Regions from separate parts of the Amycolatopsis sp. NPDC049691 genome, predicted to be linked through region 3. Evidence: riboswitches for the same ligand, from Rfam matches in the RefSeq annotation. Region 3 holds a riboswitch; each other region holds the start of a gene.
What was found. A riboswitch is a leader RNA that binds a small molecule or an ion and turns the genes downstream of it on or off. The one in region 3 is predicted to bind S-adenosylmethionine.

Region 1 (6,487 bases), on a different contig from region 3:
GAGGCGGCGACCTGGGACCGCCGAGTCTGGGCCGCCGTCGCGATCCACCCGACGCGGACCAAGGAGTTCGGCGAGGCCGAGAAGTCCGAAGTGGAGCGCCTGGCCGCGACCGACCGGGTGGTCGCCGTCGGCGAGACCGGCCTCGACTACTACTGGGACTACTCGCCGCACGACGCCCAGCAGGAGGCGTTCCGCTGGCACATCGACCTCGCCAAGCGGCTGGACAAGCCGCTGATGATCCACGACCGCGAGGCCCACGACGACGTGCTGCGCATCCTGGCCGAAGAGAATGCGCCGAACGCCGTAATCTTCCATTGTTTTTCCGGGGACGCCGAAATGGCCCGCAAGTGCCTCGACGCGGGATACGTCCTTTCCTTCGCGGGAACGGTGACGTTCAAGAACGCGAAGGGGCTGCACGAGGCGGCCCGGCTCTGCCCGCCGGATCAGTACCTCGTCGAAACCGACGCGCCGTTTCTGACCCCCCACCCGTTCCGTGGGCGGCCGAACGAGCCGTTCGGCGCTGCCTACACCGTCCGTCACCTCGCGGCGCTCAGGGGCGAAGCTGTCCACGAAGTCGCCGAATCGGTCCGGACCACCGCCGAGCGGGTCTACCGACTCCCCAGTGTCACAACGGGTTGAACGCATTGCGACAACAGTGTTCCTTGATCGTCCACCTGATGGAGTGACGGGGATCACGACACTCCGGGGGGTGTTTGCGCAACCCGCCGCGACCCGTTACTGTCCCGTGATCGTGCCGCTCGGTACTGCGCTCAGCAGCTGCCGATCGTCACGCCCAGTCGTAGAGGCGGCGCCCCCGACCGCCGCCTCGTGAAAGGGAACGATCCCCGGTGACAGGTAGCAGACAGGCTGGAGCGCGCTCGGCCGTCCTCGATCGGCATTACGAGGACACCGCTTACGGCCAGCTCGACTTCTCCGACGACCCGAACATCACGCAGCAGGACATCCTCGCCGCGCTCGGCCCCGATGCCGACGCGATGATGGCCGAGATCGACGTCGACGTCGACGAACTGATCCGCCTCATCAACGCGGAGACGACGTACCTGCCGCCGATCGTCATCCCGGACGGCCTCGAGGAGGACCGCACCGCTTCCCCCGAAGCGCGTCGTGCGGCTCTGGACGAGGGTCTCCGCCAGACGACCAAGGTCTGGAAGCGCCGGTTCCTCAAGGGCGCCGTCCTCAGCGTCATGATCAGCGTCGCCGGCGGCGGCGCGGCCGCGCTGGCGATGAACAAGAGCATCACCGTCGACGTCGACGGCCAGCAGACCACCGTGCACTCGTTCGGCGACACCGTCGGCGAGGTGCTGGAGGACGCGGGCCTGTCCGTGGGCGCGCACGACTCGCTCTCCCCGTCCCCGCAGGCGGAGGTCGGCGACGGCGGCGTCATCAAGCTCGAGCGCGGCCGCCAGCTGAAGATGATCGTCGACGGCGCGGAGCACACCTCCTGGGTCCGCGCGACCCACCTCGGCGACGCGCTGGGCCAGCTCGGCATGACCGAGCTCGACAAGCCCGGCACGTGGATGTCGATGCCGAAGGACGGCGAGCTGCCCCTGCAGGGCGCGACCGTCGAGATCAAGACCCTCAAGAACATCACCCTGTACGACGGCGCCAACGCGCCGAAGCAGGTGAAGACGACCGCGGTCACGACGAAGGAGTTCCTGGGCGAGTACAAGCTCACCCTGGGCCCGGAGGACCAGGCCGAGGGCGGCCTGGACGTCAAGCTGACCGACGGCGCCGAGGTGCACATCAGCCGCACCGGCGTCTCGACGGTCGTCCAGAAGGAGTCCATCGACCCGCCCGAGCAGAAGGTCGACGACCCGGACCTCGCCAAGGGCAAGACCACGGTCGAGGACCCCGGCACGCCGGGCGAGAAGATGGTGACCTACAAGGTCACGCAGAAGAACGGCAAAGAGGTCTCCCGCGAGAGCATCTCCGAGCAGGTCATCACCCAGCCGAAGCCGAAGATCATCCACGTCGGCACCAAGCAGGCCCCGACACCGGCGATCGGCGACGGCTCCGCGTGGGACCGCATCGCGCAGTGCGAGTCGGGCGGCAACTGGGCCATCAACACGGGCAACGGCTACTACGGCGGCCTGCAGTTCGACAAGCGCACGTGGGACGCCTACGGCGGCGACGCGTACGCGGCCTACCCGAACCAGGCGTCGCGCGAGCAGCAGATCGCGATCGCGGAGAAGGTCCGCGACGCGCGTGGCGGCTACAGCGCCTGGCCGGTCTGCGGCAAGAAGGCCTGAGTTTCCTTTCCGGAGCGGCCCCCGTCCTTCGTGGACGGGGGCCGTTTCGCGTGCGATCGACCGTCCGGCCACGCGCGCCGGCCGCCTCGGTAGGCTCACCCGGTGGTTGAACTGCTGGGACCTGCCGAGATCCGCGGGCTGGCGGCCGAGCTCGACGTGCGGCCGACCAAGAAGCTCGGGCAGAACTTCGTGCACGATCCCAACACCGTCCGGCGGATCGTCGAGCTGGCCGGCGTCACCGAAGACGACGTTGTCCTCGAAGTCGGGCCCGGGCTCGGGTCGCTCACCCTCGGGCTGCTCGCCACCGGTGCGCACGTCGTCGCCGTCGAGATCGATCCCAAGCTCGCCGAGCGGCTGCCCAAGACCGTCGCCGAGCGCGGCCCCGAAGCCGCCGCGCGGCTGCGGGTCGTCGGGGCCGATGCCCTGCGGGTCACCCGCGAAGAACTGGGCGAGCCGACCGCGCTCGTCGCCAACCTGCCCTACAACGTCGCCGTTCCCGTCGTGCTGCACCTGCTCGCCGAGGTGCCGTCGCTGAAGTCGGGCCTCGTCATGGTCCAGACCGAGGTCGCCGACCGGATGGCCGCCGGCCCCGGCAGCCGGATCTACGGCGTCCCCAGCGTCAAGCTCGCCTGGTACGGCCCGGCCCGCAAGGTCGCCGCCGTGCCGCGCTCGGTGTTCTGGCCGGTGCCCAACGTCGACTCGGCGCTCGTCGCCTTCGAGCGCGGTGACGCTCCGGCGTCGGAGGACCGCGATCGGCTCTTCGGCCTCGTCGACGCCGCCTTCTCGCAACGCAGGAAGACCCTCCGCGCCGCGCTCGCGGGCTGGGCGGGCTCCGCCGAGCGCGCCGGGGAACTGCTCACCGCCGCCGGGATCGACCCCAAGACCCGTGGTGAACAGCTGGACGTGCACGACTTCGCCCGGATCGCCGCCGCGCGTTAGCAATCCACAGTGGAGGCGGTGAAAATACCCCTCCCACGCCGGTGATCCCGCCATTCGGACACCGCCACTCGTGTGATCTGGGCCAACGGGCTTGCTTTCGCTCCTCGGGATCGGCTTTACTCGGAAGCGTCCATCCCGAGCGACTGAGAGACCTGGCTCGCCGAAGTCGCAGCAACCACCCTCCACAGGGCAGGTGCTACCGCCAGGACCGATGGAGGCCGTTTCCGATGAAGAGGGTAGCTCGCCCCCTGCTCCTGACCAGGCGTCGCGTAGTCGACGAAGGCCGCCGCTCCGTGACCGCATGTCGACGCTCCCACTGAGCCAGTCGTAGCCGGTCCACCTCTTCTTCACGCACCGTCCACAACGGACGGACCTTGCTTGCGGCCGGGTGCCGCGCACTGCGCGCACCCCGTTTTCTGGAGCCTTCGTGATCACCGTCGAAAACCTGTCCAAAACCTTTGCCACCAACGGAAATTCGGTCATCGCCCTGCGGGACGTGAGTGTCGACGTCCAGGCCGGCTCGCTGTTCGGCGTGGTCGGCCCCGCCGGGTCGGGCAAGTCCGTCCTCGCCCGGTGCATCGCGCTGCAGGAGCGGCCCGACCGCGGCGTCGTCCGGCTCGACGGCCTCAACACCGGCACCCTCGACGGCCGCCGCCTGCGGGAGATCCGCCGCCAGCTCGGCGTCGTCTCGACGAAGCCGGAGCTGATCGCCGAACGCACCATCGCCGGCAACATCGCCTCCCCGCTCGAGCAGCTCGGCGTCGACGGCCCGCAGCGCCGCAGCCGGGTCGGCTCGCTGCTCGACCTGGTCGGCCTGACGCAGCGCGCGACGCAGCGTCCCGGCGAGCTCACCGAGGGTCAGCTCCGCCGCGTCGCGGTCGCGAAGGCCCTCGCGGCGGCGCCCGCCGTGCTCCTGGCCGACGACCCGACGGCCGGCGTCGACCCGGAGGAGGCGGGCTCGGTGCTCACCGTGCTCGACCGCGCCCGCTCCGAGCTGGGCACCACCGTCGTCGTCACGACGCCGGACGCCGGCGTGGTCCGCCGGGTCTGCGACGACGTCGCGGTGCTCGAAGACGGCACCGTCGTCGAGCGCGGCACGGTGCTCGACCTGATCTCGAACCCGGCCAGCCGCACCGCGCAGGCGCTGCTGCCCGCCATCGAGACCACGCGCGCGCAGTCGTCGCGCTACGACCGCTCGGTCGACGTCGTGCTGGTCGGCTTCGCGTCGGTCGGCGCGCTGCTGCCCGAGGCGGCGGGCCGCTTCGACGTCGAGTTCGCCACCATCGGCGGCGGCCTGACCCGGATCGGCGACACCCCGGTCGGGCGCTTCCGCCTCGGCGTCCGCGGCGAGCGCGCCGACGCGGCCCTGGCGTGGGTCGCCGAGCGCGGCGGCCACGTGACGCACACCGCCCGCGGCCCCCAGGGTGTCGCGGCTTGAGCTGAACGTCGCTTTCGGGGGTTCCGGGTGGCGGAGCCCCCGGCCCGGGGCGGAGCCCCGGTTGTCACCGTCGGAACCGCCCCGATGCGCAGGTCGCATCGGGGCGTTTTCGCGGCCACGTAGGCTGGTCGGGTGCTCGCCGTAGTTCCGCCCCCAGTCACCGTCCGGGTCCCGGCCAAGGTCAACCTGCACCTGGCGGTCGACGACCTGCGCGAAGACGGTTACCACGAGCTGGTGACCGTGTTCCAGGCCCTGTCGCTGACCGACGAGGTGACCGTCGCCGTCACCGAAGAGCCGGGGCTGGAGATCTACGGCGAGGGCGAGGGCGCGGTCCCGACCGGCCCCGAGAACCTGGCCTGGCGCGCGGTCGAAGCGCTGTCCGCGCACGTCGGGCGCAGTGGCGAGCCGAAGGTCCGCGTGGTGCTGCGCAAGGGCATCCCGGTCGCGGGCGGCATGGCGGGCGGCAGTGCCGACGCGGCCGCGACCCTGGTCGGGCTGGCGAGCCTGTGGAACCTCGACGTCACGCGTGACGAGCTCGCCGAGATCGCCGCCGGCCTGGGCAGCGACGTCCCGTTCGCGCTCTACGGCGGCACCGCGCTGGGCACCGGGCGCGGCGAGCGGCTGGTCCCGGTGCTCTCCCGGCACACCTTTCACTGGGTGCTCGCCTTCGACGAGCGCGGCCTGTCGACGCCGAAGGTGTTCGGCGAGCTCGACCGGCTGCGCGCCGACGGCAACCCGCCGCGGATCGGCTCGCACACCCCGGTCGTCGAGGCGCTGGCCTCGGGCGACCCGCGGCAGCTGGCGCTGCTGCTGGGCAACGACCTCCAGGCGGCGGCGGTCTCGCTGCGCCCGGGCCTGCGCCGCACGCTGCGCGCCGGCGTCAACGCGGGCGCGCTCGCCGGAACGGTCTCCGGCTCGGGCCCGACGTGCGCGTTCCTTTGCGAAGACGCGCAGTCGGCGGTCGAAGTCGCGGCCGAGCTGTCGGGCGCGGGGGTGTGCCGCACGGTCCGGGTGGCGCACGGCCCGGTCCCGGGCGCCCGCGTCGTCGGCGGCGACGACGCGCCGCGGCCCGCCCCGCCGCGCGTGCACGCCTGATCGTCCACTGTGGACTTCTGTTACTGAGGAAAGGATCCGGATGGCCAACCTGGTCAACCTGGAGGCGGTGAGCAAGTCCTACGGGGTTCGCCCGCTCCTGGACGGCGTGTCGCTGGGCGTCGCGGCCGGGCAGCGCATCGGCGTCGTCGGTCTCAACGGCGGTGGCAAGACCACCCTGCTGGAAGTCCTTTCCGGACTCGCCGAGCCGGATTCCGGGCGGGTGAGCCATGTTCGCGACCTGCGGATGGCGGTGGTCACCCAGCGCACCGAGCTGCCGGCCGCCAGCACGGTCGGCGACGTCGTCCTGGAACGCTACGGCGCCGAGCACGAGTGGGCGGCCGACGCCCGCGTGCGGTCCATTGTGGACGGTCTCGGGATCACCGCGATCGGGCTGGACACGCCGACCGCGAACCTCTCCGGTGGCGAGCGGCGCCGCGTCTCGCTGGCCGCCGCCCTGACCGGCGAGCTCGACCTGGTCGTGCTCGACGAGCCGACCAACCACCTGGACGTCGAGGGTGTCCGCTGGCTCGCCGACCACCTGCTCGCGCGGCGGATCGCCGTCGTGGTCGTGACGCACGACCGGTGGTTCCTCGACACCGTCGCGACGCTGACGTGGGAGGTCGCGAACGGCCGCGTCGAGCAGTACGAAGGCGGTTACGCGGACTGGATCTTCGCGCGCGCCGAGCGGGCGCGCCTGGCCGCGACGGCCGAGGAGAAGCGGCAGAACCTGGCCCGCAAGGAGCTG
Region 2 (6,487 bases), on a different contig from region 3:
CGGTGGCAACCTCGCCGTGGCGTGCGGCGCGGTGTTGCTCCTGCTGCGGCTGCTGCGGTTCGGGCCGCGGACTTCGGCGGTGGCCGCGGGCGGGTGCCTGGCCGGGTTCCTCGTCCTGGTCGGTCCGGAGCCGAGCGTGCTGCGGGCGGGCGTGATGGCGGCGGTCGCGCTGCTGGCGTTGGCGCTGGGCCGGCGTGGCTCGGCGCTGCCGGCGCTGGCGTTCGCGGTGTGCGTGCTGGTGGTGACGGATCCGGCGATGGCCACGGACTTCGGGTTCGCGCTGTCGGTGTTCGCCACCGCCGGGCTGGTCCTGATCGCACCCCGCTGGGCCGCCGCGCTGGTGCGCCGCGGCGTCCCGCCGGGGTTCGCCGAGGGGCTGGCGATCCCGTTGGCGGCCTTCCTGGTGACAGCACCGGTGCTCGCGGGCATGGCGGGCACGGTGAGCCTGGTTTCGGTGCTCACCAACGTCCTCGCCGCTCCCGTGGTCGCTCCGGCGACGGTGCTCGGCGTGCTAGCGACGGTGGTCGGCCCCTGGTGGCGGGGTGCCGGGCAGGTCCTGGTGCACCTGGCCGACCCGGAAGCGCGCTGGCTGATCACGGTGGCACGGCATGGCGCACGCGCACCCGGCGCGGTCGTCGCCTGGCCCGGCGGCTGGGCGGGTGGGTTGCTGGCCGCCGCGTTGCTCGTGGTGCTGGTGCTGGCCGCCCGGCATCGGCGCATGCGCCTGGCCATGGCGATGCTGGTCGTCGGTGCACTGCTGGCGTTCGTGCCGGTCAAGGTGTTCGCGCCGGCGTGGCCACCGCGCGACTGGGCGATGGTCGAGTGCGATGTCGGCCAAGGCGACGCTGTGGTGCTGGCGACGGCGGAGCCGGGGCGGGCCGTCGTCGTGGACACCGGACCCGAGCCGGGGCCGGTGGACGAGTGCCTGCACCGGCTGTCTGTGGAGCGGATCCCGTTGCTGGTGCTGAGCCACCTGCACGCCGACCACATCGGCGGGCTCTCGTCGGTGTTCGAAGGCCGGTCGGTCGGCGAGGTCGCCGTCGGCCCGGGGCGGGCGCCGGAGTGGGCGTGGCGCCAGGTCGCGGCGGAGGCCAGGAACCAGGAAGTGCCGTTGGTGGAGCTGAACCCGGGGGAACGGATGAGCTGGCCGGGTCTGACGCTCGACGTACTGGGCCCGCGTTACGTACCGGCCCGCACGACGGGGCCACAGGACGGCACGACGATCAACAACAGCTCGGTGGTCCTGCGAGCGCAAACCCCGGCCGGCCGGGTGCTCCTGACGGGCGACGTCGAGCTGGCGGCCCAATCGGACCTGCTGGCCGACGTCGGTGAACTGAAAGCGGAGGTGTTGAAGGTGCCCCACCACGGTTCTCGGTACTCGCTGCCGACGTTCCTCGCGGCGGTCGCGCCGAGGGTGGCGTTGGTCAGCGTGGGCGCGGGCAACACATACGGCCACCCCAGTAAGTCCACAATGGACGAGCTGAAGGCATTGGGCGCGCTGGTGACCCGAACCGACGTGGACGGCGACACGGCGGTGGTCACCGGAACGGCGATAGTCCGCCGGGGCGAGCCGCGAGCCCCGCCCCGGCGGTGAGCGGGTCACTCCGCGGCGGGCTTCGGGGCGCTTCCGTCGGCCTGACGGTCGCGTTCGAAAGCGATCCGGCGGCGAGCCCACTGCTGTCCGCCTTCCTCGGCCAGGGTTTCCACGCGCGCGACCAGCACCCGGACGGCGTCCGAGCCTTCATACGGCGGTGCGGAATGGAGGAACAAGGCGGCCTCGCGCTCGATCGCGTAGCCGATCTGGCTGTGTTCCACCCAGTTCTGGTGCATGCCGAACGTGGTCCGGATCCCGGTGGCGACCAGAACGACGGAACCGAGGGCGGCAATGACGACCGAATCGAGGTGAGCGGCGGCGGCAACCGGGATAGCGGCCGAGCCGATGAGGGCGACGACTTCCACGACGCCGTACCGCAACCGGTCTCGCCGGGCGCCCTTCTTGTACCACCGCCACTTCGCGACAACGGTGGTGGGCAAGGCATCCCCATCACGCTCGGCGGTGACCATCCAGTGCTTGCCGAGATTCCGCATTTCCCCGAACCTCCCGGACCGAGCCGACACCTGGCGGGTGTCGACCCTATCGGCCCGGAGAAACGCGAAAGGAGGTACTCACCAGGCGCAGACCGAGCGGCCCGCGAGGGTCAGTGGCCAAGCGCGATGATCCCGAACGCGCCGGGCGCGGTGGCAGCGACGATCGCGGCCGCTGCGGCCGTGGCGCGGCAGCCGATCACCAGGCCGGTCCTCTCGTGGCTTGCCCTGGCTGCTGTCGCCGGGCTGGCCGGCGGTCGGCGGGGCGGTGGTCCCGTGGCCGCCAGCTCCGGGCGAGGCCGTTGTCCGCCACCGGATTGGGGCGAGGCTTGTTGCCGCTGCCGGAGTCAGGGCGGGCATGCGCTCGGCGGGGTTGGTGGCCGAGCGGCCTCGTGGCTTGCCCTCGGCTGCTGTCGCCGGGCGGGGGGCGGAGGCGGAGGCCCGGTGGCCACCGACTCCGGGTCCCGTTGCCCGCGACCGAAGCGGGGGCGGGCCGCGGCGGCCCGTCCCCAGCTCGGGGAGCGTCAGTAGCCGAGCGCCTCGTTCACCGCGGCGGCCGACGGCGGCACGGTCGCCTTGGGGCCGATGTGGTTCTCGACCGCGTCGAGGGTCTTGAGGCCGTCGCCGGTGATCAGGAGGACCGTCTCCGCGTCCGGGTCGAGCTTGCCCGTCTCCACCAGCTTCTTCGCCGTGGCCACGGTGACCCCGCCGGCCGTCTCGGTGAAGATGCCCTCGGTGCGGGCCAGCAGCCGGATGCCCTCGACGACCTCCTCGTCGGTGACGTCTTCGATCGCGCCGCCGGTGCGGTTGACGATGTCGAGGACGTACGGGCCGTCGGCCGGGTTGCCGATCGCCAGCGAACGGGCGATCGTGTCCGGCTTCACCGGCTGGACCACGTCCTGGCCTGCGCGGAACGCGGCCGACACCGGCGAGCAGCCGGTCGCCTGCGCGCCGAACACCTTGTACGGGCTGGCGTCCACCAAGCCGAGCTGGCCCAGCTCGCGGAAACCCTTGTCCACCTTCGTCAGCTGCGAACCGGAGGCGATCGGCACGACGATCTGCGGCGGGATGCGCCAGCCGAGCTGCTCGGCGACCTCGTAGGCCAGCGTCTTCGAGCCCTCCGAGTAGTACGGCCGGACGTTCACGTTCACGAACGCCCACGTCGGGTGCTCGCCGGCCAGCTCGGTGGCGAGGCGGTTGACGTCGTCGTAGTTGCCGTCGACGGCGATCAGGTCGCCGTCGTACACCGCGGTGGTGAGGATCTTGGCGCGCTCGAGGGTCTTGGGGATCAGCACGACCGACCGCCAGCCGGCGCGGGCCGCGGCGGCGGCCGTCGCGTTGGCCAGGTTGCCGGTCGACGGACAGGCCAGCACCTCGAAGCCGAACTCGCGGGCCGCGGCCAGCGCGACGGCGACGACGCGGTCCTTGAACGAGTGCGTCGGGTTGCCGGTGTCGTCCTTGACCCACACGCGCTTGAGGCCGAGTTCCTTCGCGAGGCGGTCGGCGCGGATCAGCCGGGTCGCGCCGGGCTCGGTGTTCGGGATCTCTTCGACGTTGGACGGAACCGGGAGGAGCTTCTTGTAGCGCCAGATGTTCTTGGGGCCGGCCTCGATGTCTTCGCGGCGGACGCGGCCGAAGTCGTAGGCGACCTCGAGCGGCGAGAAGTCCTCCGCGGAGACGAACTCGGGGGCGAGCGGCTGCCGGTGACCCTCTTCCTTCGACACCAGTTCGACGGCGGGACCGAGATCCGGGGTCTTCGTGGTGGAGGTCGTGCCGAGGGTTGCGGTCATCGCGAGGTTCCTTTCCTCATCTGCCCCGCCGAAGCGGGCCGGAATTGGCACCGTGGTCGTCAGCTACCCCGCGATCGCGGGATGACGGGCTGTACGCCGGTTGCCGGGGCTTCGTCGGGCCGTTCCCTCTGCCCCTCTGGATGAGCGGTATTCGGTTGTCGGGGCGCGCGATCGAGCGCGCCGCCTCGTGGACACCGTACGACATGGCGGTCACGCCGTGCCACGGTGGCCGTCGGACATCACCGGAGCGGGCGCACGACACCGCAAGTGAGAGGATCCTCGGGTGACCGCGCAAGCCACCGCCCCCGCCCCGCTGCACCTGGTCCTGGGCGAGGAAGAACTGCTGATCGAACGGGCCGTCCGCGAGACGCTCGCCGCGGCGCGGGCGATCGACGCCACGGCCGAGCTGACCCGGGTCCGGGTGTCCGATCTCACAGCCCCCGAGCTGGCCGAACTCGTCAGCCCGTCGCTGTTCAGCGAGGGCCGCGTGATCGTCCTGGAGTCGGCGCAGGACATCTCGCAGGAGCTGGCCGACGCCGTGGCGGCGTACCTGAAGGACCCGGCGGACGGCGTCGTGCTGGTCGTCGTGCACACCGGCGGCGGCCGCAGCAAGGCGGGCAAGTCGCTGCCCGCGGCGCTGAAGAAGGCCGGCGCCGAGGTCACGGAGTGCCCGAAGCTGACCAAGCCGGCCGAGCGCGAGCAGTTCGTACGGCACGAGGTGCGCCGCGCGGGCGGCAAGATCGACCCGGCGGGGGTGGCCGCGCTGATCGACGCGGTGGGCTCCGACCTGCGCGAACTCTCCTCGGCGGCGAGCCAGCTGGTGGCCGACACGGGCGGGACGGTCGACGCCGACGCGGTCCGGCAGTACCACCGCGGCCGCGCCGACGTGACGGGCTTCGCGGTCGCGGAGAAGGCGGTCAGCGGTGACCGCTCGGCGGCGCTGGAGTCACTGCGGTGGGCGATGCAGCTGGGCGTCCCGCACGTCCTGGTGGCGGACGCCCTGGCCGACGCGGTCCGCACGATCGCCCGGGTCTCGGGCGCGGGCCGCGGCAACCCGAACCAGATGGCCGGCGAGCTGGGCATGCCGCCGTGGAAGATCCGGAAGGCCCAGGGCCAGTCGCGAGGCTGGAACCAGGACGGCCTGGCCACCGCGATGCGGGTGGTCGCGCGCCTGAACGCCGAGGTCAAGGGCGTGGCAGCCGATCCCGGCTACGCGCTGGAGCGCGCGGTCCTCGAGGTGGCGGCCGCCAAAGGCTGACCACGGGCATGAAGAAAGCCCCGGCCGGAGGCCGGGGCTTTCCCAGAAATCAACCAGCTCAGAGCGCGTTGACGCGCTTGGCGAGCGCCGACTTCTTGTTGGCGGCCTGGTTGGCGTGGATGACGCCCTTCGAGACGGCCTTGTCCAGCTTCTGGGCGGCGTCGCGCTGCAGCTCGACGGCCTTGGCCTTGTCGCCGGCCTCGGCGGCTTCGCGGACCTTGCGGATCGCGGTCTTCACCGAGGACCGGATCGCCTGGTTGCGCTGACGCGCCTTCTCGTTCGTCGTGATGCGCTTGATCTGCGACTTGATGTTGGCCATAGGGCAACTCCTGTTTCACTCGGTGAGATCGCCGCCGCGCTGAAGTGGCCCCGCGGAAAGCGGGTTTCCTCCATGACGGAATGCCGCACGGGCAGCGAGCGACCACTTTAACAGCCGGGCCGCCGGCGTCCGGCACCGGGAGTACGGTGGGGGACGGCAGTGCCTAGGGTTCCGTCGCCGGCCCGCGCACGCGACACACAATCAGGGTCGGCGGGCCTGGTCCGAGCGGCACCATCGGCGGGCCCGGACGGCCGGTCGTTCATCTGACGGGGCAAAAGCCTGGAGGACCCGGTTTTCGCGCGCGCGAAAACCCGAAGGGGCCCCATGAACGCCACCGCCTTGTCTTTCGTCCTCGTCGCCGCCGTCGTGCACGCCGCGTGGAACCTCGCCGCCAAGCGGATCTCCTCCGGCGGCACCCAGTTCGTCTGGCTCTACTACACGGTTTCCGCCGTCCTCCTGCTGCCGGTGACCGTCGTGCTGCTGGCCGTCGAGCCCGAGCGTCCACAGTGGAGCTGGCTGCTCGCCGCCGTGGTGACGTCGGTGCTGCACGTCGCCTACGGCGTCGTCCTGCAACGCGGGTACCGGGTCGGGGACCTCTCCGTCGTCTACCCCGTCGCGCGGGGCACCGGGCCGCTGCTGTCGGTGCTGGCCGCCGTCCTCGTGCTCGGCGAACGGCCCGGCGTCCTCGGCCTGGTCGGCGCGTTCCTGGTCATCGCCGGCGTGCTGGTGATCAGCACCGGCCGCAGGGCGGAGGACCCTCGGGCGGTCAAGGCGGGGATCCTCTACGGCCTGCTGACCGGCGCCACCATCGCCGGCTACACCCTCTGGGACGCGCACTCCGTGACCGGCCTCGGCGTGCCGCCGGTCGTCTACTTCGGCCTCGGCTCGATCCTGCAGAGCGCGATGCTCGTGCCCGGCGCGCTGGCCGGCCGCGCCGAAGTCCGCCGCGTCTGGCGCGAGCAGCGCCGGGAGGTGCTGCTGGTCGCCGTGCTGTCGCCGGTCGCCTACATTCTCGTGCTGTTCGCCCTCACGATG
Region 3 (6,487 bases):
TGCTGGGTGTCGCCGTCCGCGACGGGATGCTCGCCACCGGCCTGCTCGACACCGCCGACGGGCTGACGCTGACCGCCCGCGGCCGCGAGGTGCTGGCCGGGCTCGGCGTGCCGGTCGCCGCCGGGCGGCGGCCGCTGCTGCGCGACTGTCTGGATTGGACGGAGCGCCGCGACCACCTCGCCGGCGCGCTGCCCGCGGCGCTGCTCGACCGGGCGGTCGAGGCGGGCTGGGTCGGCCGGGACGGCCACCGCGCCGTGAAGGTGCATCCGAGCGCTGTCAAGCCGTTCGCGGCGCTCGGTGTCGATCTCGCTGCGCTCGGTGCTCCTTAACACACCAAGTGTCCGGCTCGGGCCGACGGTACACGAACGAGTTAACCCACCCGCTTCACTATTCTGAGTGCCCACGGCACTCGGAGGGAGGCGGCATGGACCAGCTCCCCGTGTTGCTCGGCGTCGGCGGCGTCGTGCTGCTCGCGTCCGTGCTCGCCGTGCGCGTCTCCATCCGGCTCGGCCTGCCTTCGCTGCTGCTGTACCTCGGGATCGGCGTGCTGCTGGGCGAAGCCGGCTTCGGCATCCGGTTCGACAACCCCGGGCTGACCCAGTCGCTGGGCCTCGCCGCCCTCGTCATGATCCTCGCCGAAGGCGGGCTGACAACGCGCTGGTCCGCCGTGAAACCCGCGCTGGGCCTGGGAATCGTACTGTCCACAGTGGCCGTTGTGGTGAGCGTCGCGGTCACCGGTGCGGCGCTGCACTTCCTGCTCGGCCTCGACTGGCGGTTCGCCCTGCTGTGGGGCGCGGTGCTCGCCTCGACCGACGCGGCGGCGGTGTTCTCGGTGCTGCGCACGGCCGGGATCGGCAAGCGCCTGGTCGGGGCGCTGGAGCTGGAGTCCGGCATCAACGACGCGCCGGCGTACATCGCCGTCGTCGTGCTGGCCGAAGGCACCACTGTGGACTGGACGCTGCCGCTGCTGGTGGTCTACGAGCTGGGGGCCGGCCTGGCGATCGGGCTCGGCTTCGGCTGGCTCGGCGGGCTCGCGCTGCGCCGGGCCGCGCTGCCGGCGACCGGGCTCTACCCGCTCGCGACGGTCGCGGTCTGCGTGGTCGCGTACTCGTCCGGCCAGCTGGCGCACGCGTCCGGGCTGCTCGCGACCTACGTCGCCGCGCTGGTGCTGGGCAATTCGCGGCTGCCGCACCGGTCGGACACATTGTCGTTCGCCGAGGGGCTCGGCTGGCTGGCGCAGATCGGGCTGTTCGTGCTGCTCGGGCTGTTCGCGTCGCCGAGCCGGCTGTTCGAGACGCTGATTCCGGGCCTGGTCGCGGGCGCCGTCGTGCTGCTGCTGGCCCGGCCGATCTCGGTGGTGCTCTCGGTGCTGCCGTTCCGGCTGCCGTGGCGGGAGCAGGCGTTCCTGTCGTGGGCCGGGCTGCGCGGCGCGGTGCCGATCGTGCTCGCGATGATCCCGCTGTCGCAGGGCCTGCCGGGCGCGCAACGGCTGGTCGACGCGGTGTTCGTGCTGGTGATCGTGCTGACGCTGGTCCAGGGCGCGACGCTCGGCCCGCTCGGGCGCAGGCTCGGGCTGGCGAAGAAGTCCGAGGCGCACGAGGTCGAGGTCGACTCGGCGCCACTGGACGAGCTGGGCGCCGAGCTGCTGCAGGTCCGCATCCAGCCGGGATCGAAGCTGCACGGCGTGTACCTGTCGGAGCTGCGGCTGCCCACGGGGGCAACGGTGAGCCTGGTGGTCCGCGAGGGCGCGGGCTTCACCCCCCAGAAGACGAGCCGGCTGCAGGAGAACGACCAGCTGCTGGTGGTGACGACGACGGCGGTCCGCGACGCGGTCGAGCGCCGGTTGCGAGCGGTGGACCGGGCGGGCCGGCTGGCCCGCTGGCGGGGCGAGTCGGGGCGGTAACCCGCTCGTGGCCGTGGCGGGCCCGATCCGATGGTTCGGTGAACCAGGAGGGCCGGCATGGCAGGCGCGCGAGCCGGCTTGGATCGCGAGAGAGATGCCTCGGCGCGCCGGTGCGCGGTCGGGAGGGCCTGTCCGGCGGGGAGGCCTGCGAGCCGGTCCGCCTGATCTGCGAGGCGGCCTCGCCGCGCCTGCGCGTGATGCTCTGCCCCCGCGTCGGCGCGCTTATTCGGGCCGCGGAGCGTGCGCGCGACGCCAGGCGCGAGCCCTTCAAACGCGCGTCGCCCTAGCCGCGCGTTGTCCGGCGCCTGTCCACTCTCCGCGCCGACCTGGTGATCTTTTCCCGCGAGGGTGATCTTCCCCGTCCGAAATCTTCCCCATGATCCACCCTTTGGCCTACTCTGCGCCCGATCCGGTTACTTCGAACGGGTGAGCGCGACGCCAAAGGAGCACGCACGGTGACAATTCCGCACGTCCGCAGGACGGCCCTCGCCGTCGCGATGACCGCGGTCCTCGGCTTCCTCGGTGCGCCGGCCGCGACCGCCGGAGGGTTCCCCGCCCTCGCCCTGCCGTTCACGGCCGGCCAGCAGGTCTACTCGGCCGGCATCCACTCCGACGACGGCAGCACCGGCGTCGAGAACGCCATCGACTTCAGCCCGGCCGACCGGACCGTGCGCGCGCCGCTGGCCGGGACCGTCCGCCTGCAGCACTGCGCGGGCGGTGACTGGGTGACCGTCGACCACGACGGTGGCTGGCGGACCGGCTACTACCACCTGGAGGGCATCGCGGTCACCGACGGCGAACACGTCGAGGCCGGCGCTGTCCTCGGGTCGACCGGCAACGCGCTCCCGTGCGGTGGCAGCAGCACCGGCGCCCACGTGCACTTCACGCTCTGGACCGTCAGCGGGGACGGCAGGCCGGTCGCCGAGCCCGTCGACGGCAAGTCCATCGGCGGCTGGCGCTTCACCGCCGGAGCCGGGCAGTACACGGGCACCGCGACCCACCTCGCGGACAACGCCGTGACGCAGCTCCCGGGGCGCTTCCGCGCGAAGCTCTGAGCCCTCACGGTGTGTGAGCGGGGTCTCAGATGTTGCGGAGAAGCTTGGCCGCCCGCCGCGTTCTCGGTTACTTTCTTAATCAGGTCATGAGTGTCAGCGCAAAGCCCCGGCTTGCTGACCGGCAACCCTCCTACCGCGGTGGGGTGCCCCGGGTGAAGACCGGGCTGGTCGCGCCGTGCGACCGGCAAGCGCGGGCCCCTCGCCGGGGTCCCCCGGACCGCCGAGGAGGCACCGATGACTTTCGCCGTCGACCGCACCACCACCCTGGCCGAAGCGGGCACACTCGTCCCGGCCGCCCGCACCGCCGAGGAAACCGTTGCCGCGCAGGACATCCCGGCCGTCGCCGGCGCCGCTCTGCGGGTCCCGCTCGTCACGGGTGAGACGATCGGCTACGCCAACCTCGACCACGCCGCGAGCGCCCCCTGTCTCGACACCGTCCGGGCCAAGGTCGACGAGTTCCTGCCCTGGTACGCCAGCGTCCACCGCGGCGCCGGCTTCGCCTCCCAGGTCTCCACCAAGCTCTACGAGCGCACGCGCGACGTCCTGCGCCGCTTCGTCGACGCCCGGCAGACCGACACCGTCGTGTTCACCCGCAACACCACCGATTCCTTCAACCTGCTCGCCCGCAGCCTGCCCCGGCACACGACCGTGATCGTCTTCGACACCGAGCACCACGCCGCGCTGCTGCCGTGGCAGGGCTCGAACGTCCGGCGGATCCCGACCCCGCGCACCCGCCTCGCCGCGGTGTCCGCTGTGGACGAAGCACTCGCGGACGCCCCGCAGGGACCGCGACTGGTCGTCGTCACCGGAGCGTCCAATGTGACCGGTGAGCTGCTCCCCGTCGCCGAGATCGCCGCCGTCGCGCGCAAGCACGGCGCCCGCGTCGCGCTCGACGCCGCCCAGCTCGCCCCGCACCGCCGGATCTCCATCAAGGAGCTGGACGTCGACTACGTCGCGCTGTCCGGCCACAAGCTCTACGCGCCTTTCGGCGCGGGCGCGCTGATCGGCCGCGCCGACTGGCTGCGTGCCGCCCGGCCGTACCTCGCCGGCGGCGGCGCGACCAAGCTCGTCACCGAGGACGCCGTCGTCTGGAGCACCGGGCCCGAGCGCCACGAAGCCGGCTCGCCCAACACCGTCGGGGTGTACGCGCTCGGCGTCGCGTGCGAGACCCTGGCCGGGAACTGGGCCGCGATCGAAGAGCACGAGCAGGCCCTGCTCGCCCGGCTGCGCAAGGGACTCGAAGGCATCCCGGGCTGCGCCGAGCTGCGGCTGTTCGACGCGCCGGTCGACCGCGTCGGCACGGTCGGCTTCGTCGTCGACGGCTTCGACCCGGGCTGGCTCGCCGCGGTGCTGTCGGCCGAGTACGGCATCGGCGTCCGCGACGGCGCCTTCTGCGCGCACATCGCGGTCAAGCGCCTGATCGGCCTCACCGGCGGCGACGGGCAGCAGGCGATCCGCGTCAGCCTCGGCCTGGGCAGCACCGAGGAGCACGTCGACCGCGTGGTCCGCGCGCTGCGCCAGATCGTCGCGCGCGGGGCCCGCTGGGAGTACGCGAAGGTGGACGGCCGGTGGGCCCCGGTCGGCGACCCGCGGGAGCTGCCGCCGTTCTGCTGAGCGCTAACCTGGCCCGATGGGGAGAGGGCGGCGTTTCTGGTTTCCGTTGGCACTGCTCGGGCTCACGCAGATCGGCATGGCGGCGGTGCAGCTGCTGTCCCGCCGCAGCCCGGCCGAGGGCGAATTCGTGAACATCGTGTCGCTCCCGATGAGCCAGGAGAACCTTCGCGCCACCGCCGACGTCGGCCGCGGGCAGTTTCTCACGCAGGACCCTTATCACGCACCGGGCGCGGGCTTGCCGGCCGGTCCGGTCTGGCTGATCGCGCTCGGCGTGGTGCTGCTCGGCACGGCGATCTGGTACGCGGCCGTCCTGCGCCCCGCCCGACTCGACTGGTTCGTCCTCGGGGCGGTCGGGGCGCTCGTCGCCCTTCCGCTCCTCGACCTGGTCGGGTCGTGGCAGTTCCGGCTCGGCGACGGCCTGCGCGGCCCGCTGCTGGCCACCCTCGGCCTGCTTGTCCTCTCCGCGTACGAGCGCAGCAAACTCGTCCTGCTCGCCACGGCCGGGTTCGGGGTGATCGCCGTGCTGCTGTCGGCGGACCTGGTGGGGGTGCTCGGCTCGGCGGCCGTTCTGCTCACCGCGGCTTTCGCGGCCCTCCTTCGCCCGGCGTCCGAGGCCCTGCGGTGATGGGGAGTTCGCGGCGGTCCTGGTTCCCGTTGGCGGCGCTCGGGTTCGCCTTGCTGGTCATGGTGGCGGTCGAGCTGCTGCCCGGGGACCGCACCTTCGGAACCGTGGCCGGACCGGAGTACCAGCCGGTCCGGAGTCTCGGCACCGGCGGGCTGGGCGGCACCGGCCGGCCCGACAACGAGCTTTCGGGGATCGCCTTCGCCACGGCCACCGACGTCGTCCCGTCGGCGACGCTCGGCTGGCTCGCCGGCCTCGCCTGCGTCGTGCTCGCCGTGGCCGGCTGGTACTGGCTGTCCCTGCGCCGGGCCGGCACAGCGCCGCGGCCCGTCCGGTTCGTGCTCGGCACCCTGGGCGCGCTGGCGGCCGTCCCGCTGCTCGACCTGGTCGGCGCGCTGGAGCTGCGGCTGCCCGGGGACGTGCGCGGCGCGCTGCTGGCCGCGCTCGGCCTCCTGCTGCTGGCCGCGTACGAGCGCAGCTGGTTCCTGGCGGCCGTCCCAGTCGTGTTCGTCCTGGTCACGGTGGTCTTCCCGGCCCTGGCGGCCGGGGCGCTGGTGGCGGCGGGCCTGCTGTTCGCCGCCGCGTTCGCGGTGCTCCTGCGCGGGCCGGTCACCGCCGCCGACACCGCCTGACCAGCACCGTGGAGAATGGAGCGGTGAGCACCGAGCCCAGCCACTCCGAACCCGACATCGACACCGACGCCGAAGTGGCGCCCGAGACCGTGCAGGAGACGCCGGAAGAGCCGGCGAAGCCGCTGCCGAAGCGGCGCGTGGGCTGGGTGTTCGCCGTCGCCGTCGTGTTCTGGGCGATCGACCTGGTCACGAAGAACCTGGTCGCCGCCAACCTGGAGGGCAAGGAGCCGGTCCGGATCCTCGGCGGGCTGATCTACCTGCAGGTGATCCGCAACCCCGGCGCCGCGTTCTCGATGGCCACCGGCATGACGTGGGTGCTCGCGCTGGTCGCCCTCGCCGTCGTCATCGCGATCATCTGGCTGTCCCGGCGGCTGCGCTCGATCGGCTGGGCCATCGGCCTCGGCCTCGTGCTCGCCGGCGCCACGGGCAACCTCACCGACCGCATCTTCCGGGCGCCCGGCGGGTTGCAGGGGCACGTCGTCGACTTCATCTCGGCGTTCGCCCCGAATGGCAAGGGCTTCGCGATCTTCAACATCGCCGACTCGGCCATCTGCGTCGGCGGCGCGCTGATCGTGCTGCTGTCCCTGCTGGGCAAGGACTACGACGGCACGTCGACCAAGGACAAGAAGAAAGTCGAGAAGGCAGTCGAGAAGGCACAGGA

Region 1: linked by a shared signal. The riboswitch ahead of AB0J40_RS12785 (ATP-binding cassette domain-containing protein) and the one ahead of AB0J40_RS29565 (aminotransferase class V-fold PLP-dependent enzyme) in region 3 are both predicted to bind S-adenosylmethionine.
Region 2: linked by a shared signal. The riboswitch ahead of thrC (threonine synthase) and the one ahead of AB0J40_RS29565 (aminotransferase class V-fold PLP-dependent enzyme) in region 3 are both predicted to bind S-adenosylmethionine.

Annotation. Positions count from the first base shown of each region.
Region 1 covers NZ_JBFANX010000005.1:49,892-56,378, reverse strand. The annotation lists gene AB0J40_RS12800 (TatD family hydrolase) at 1-639, shown strand, start outside; gene AB0J40_RS12795 (transglycosylase family protein) at 849-2,270, shown strand; gene rsmA (16S rRNA (adenine(1518)-N(6)/adenine(1519)-N(6))-dimethyltransferase RsmA) at 2,373-3,209, shown strand; SAM riboswitch class I at 3,337-3,427, shown strand; gene AB0J40_RS12785 (ATP-binding cassette domain-containing protein) at 3,637-4,647, shown strand; gene AB0J40_RS12780 (4-(cytidine 5'-diphospho)-2-C-methyl-D-erythritol kinase) at 4,780-5,742, shown strand; gene AB0J40_RS12775 (ABC-F family ATP-binding cassette domain-containing protein) at 5,783-6,487, shown strand, end outside.
Region 2 covers NZ_JBFANX010000009.1:206,729-213,215, forward strand. The annotation lists gene AB0J40_RS22220 (DNA internalization-related competence protein ComEC/Rec2) at 1-1,594, shown strand, start outside; gene AB0J40_RS22225 (DUF4231 domain-containing protein) at 1,600-2,088, opposite strand; gene thrC (threonine synthase) at 2,610-3,875, opposite strand; SAM riboswitch class I at 3,889-4,022, opposite strand; gene holA (DNA polymerase III subunit delta) at 4,159-5,133, shown strand; gene rpsT (30S ribosomal protein S20) at 5,192-5,452, opposite strand; gene AB0J40_RS22245 (DMT family transporter) at 5,777-6,487, shown strand, end outside.
Region 3 covers NZ_JBFANX010000014.1:183,069-189,555, reverse strand. The annotation lists gene AB0J40_RS29580 (metalloregulator ArsR/SmtB family transcription factor) at 1-329, shown strand, start outside; gene AB0J40_RS29575 (potassium/proton antiporter) at 425-1,903, shown strand; gene AB0J40_RS29570 (M23 family metallopeptidase) at 2,359-2,958, shown strand; SAM riboswitch class IV at 3,041-3,155, shown strand; gene AB0J40_RS29565 (aminotransferase class V-fold PLP-dependent enzyme) at 3,193-4,572, shown strand; gene AB0J40_RS29560 (hypothetical protein) at 4,589-5,197, shown strand; gene AB0J40_RS29555 (hypothetical protein) at 5,197-5,826, shown strand; gene lspA (signal peptidase II) at 5,901-6,487, shown strand, end outside.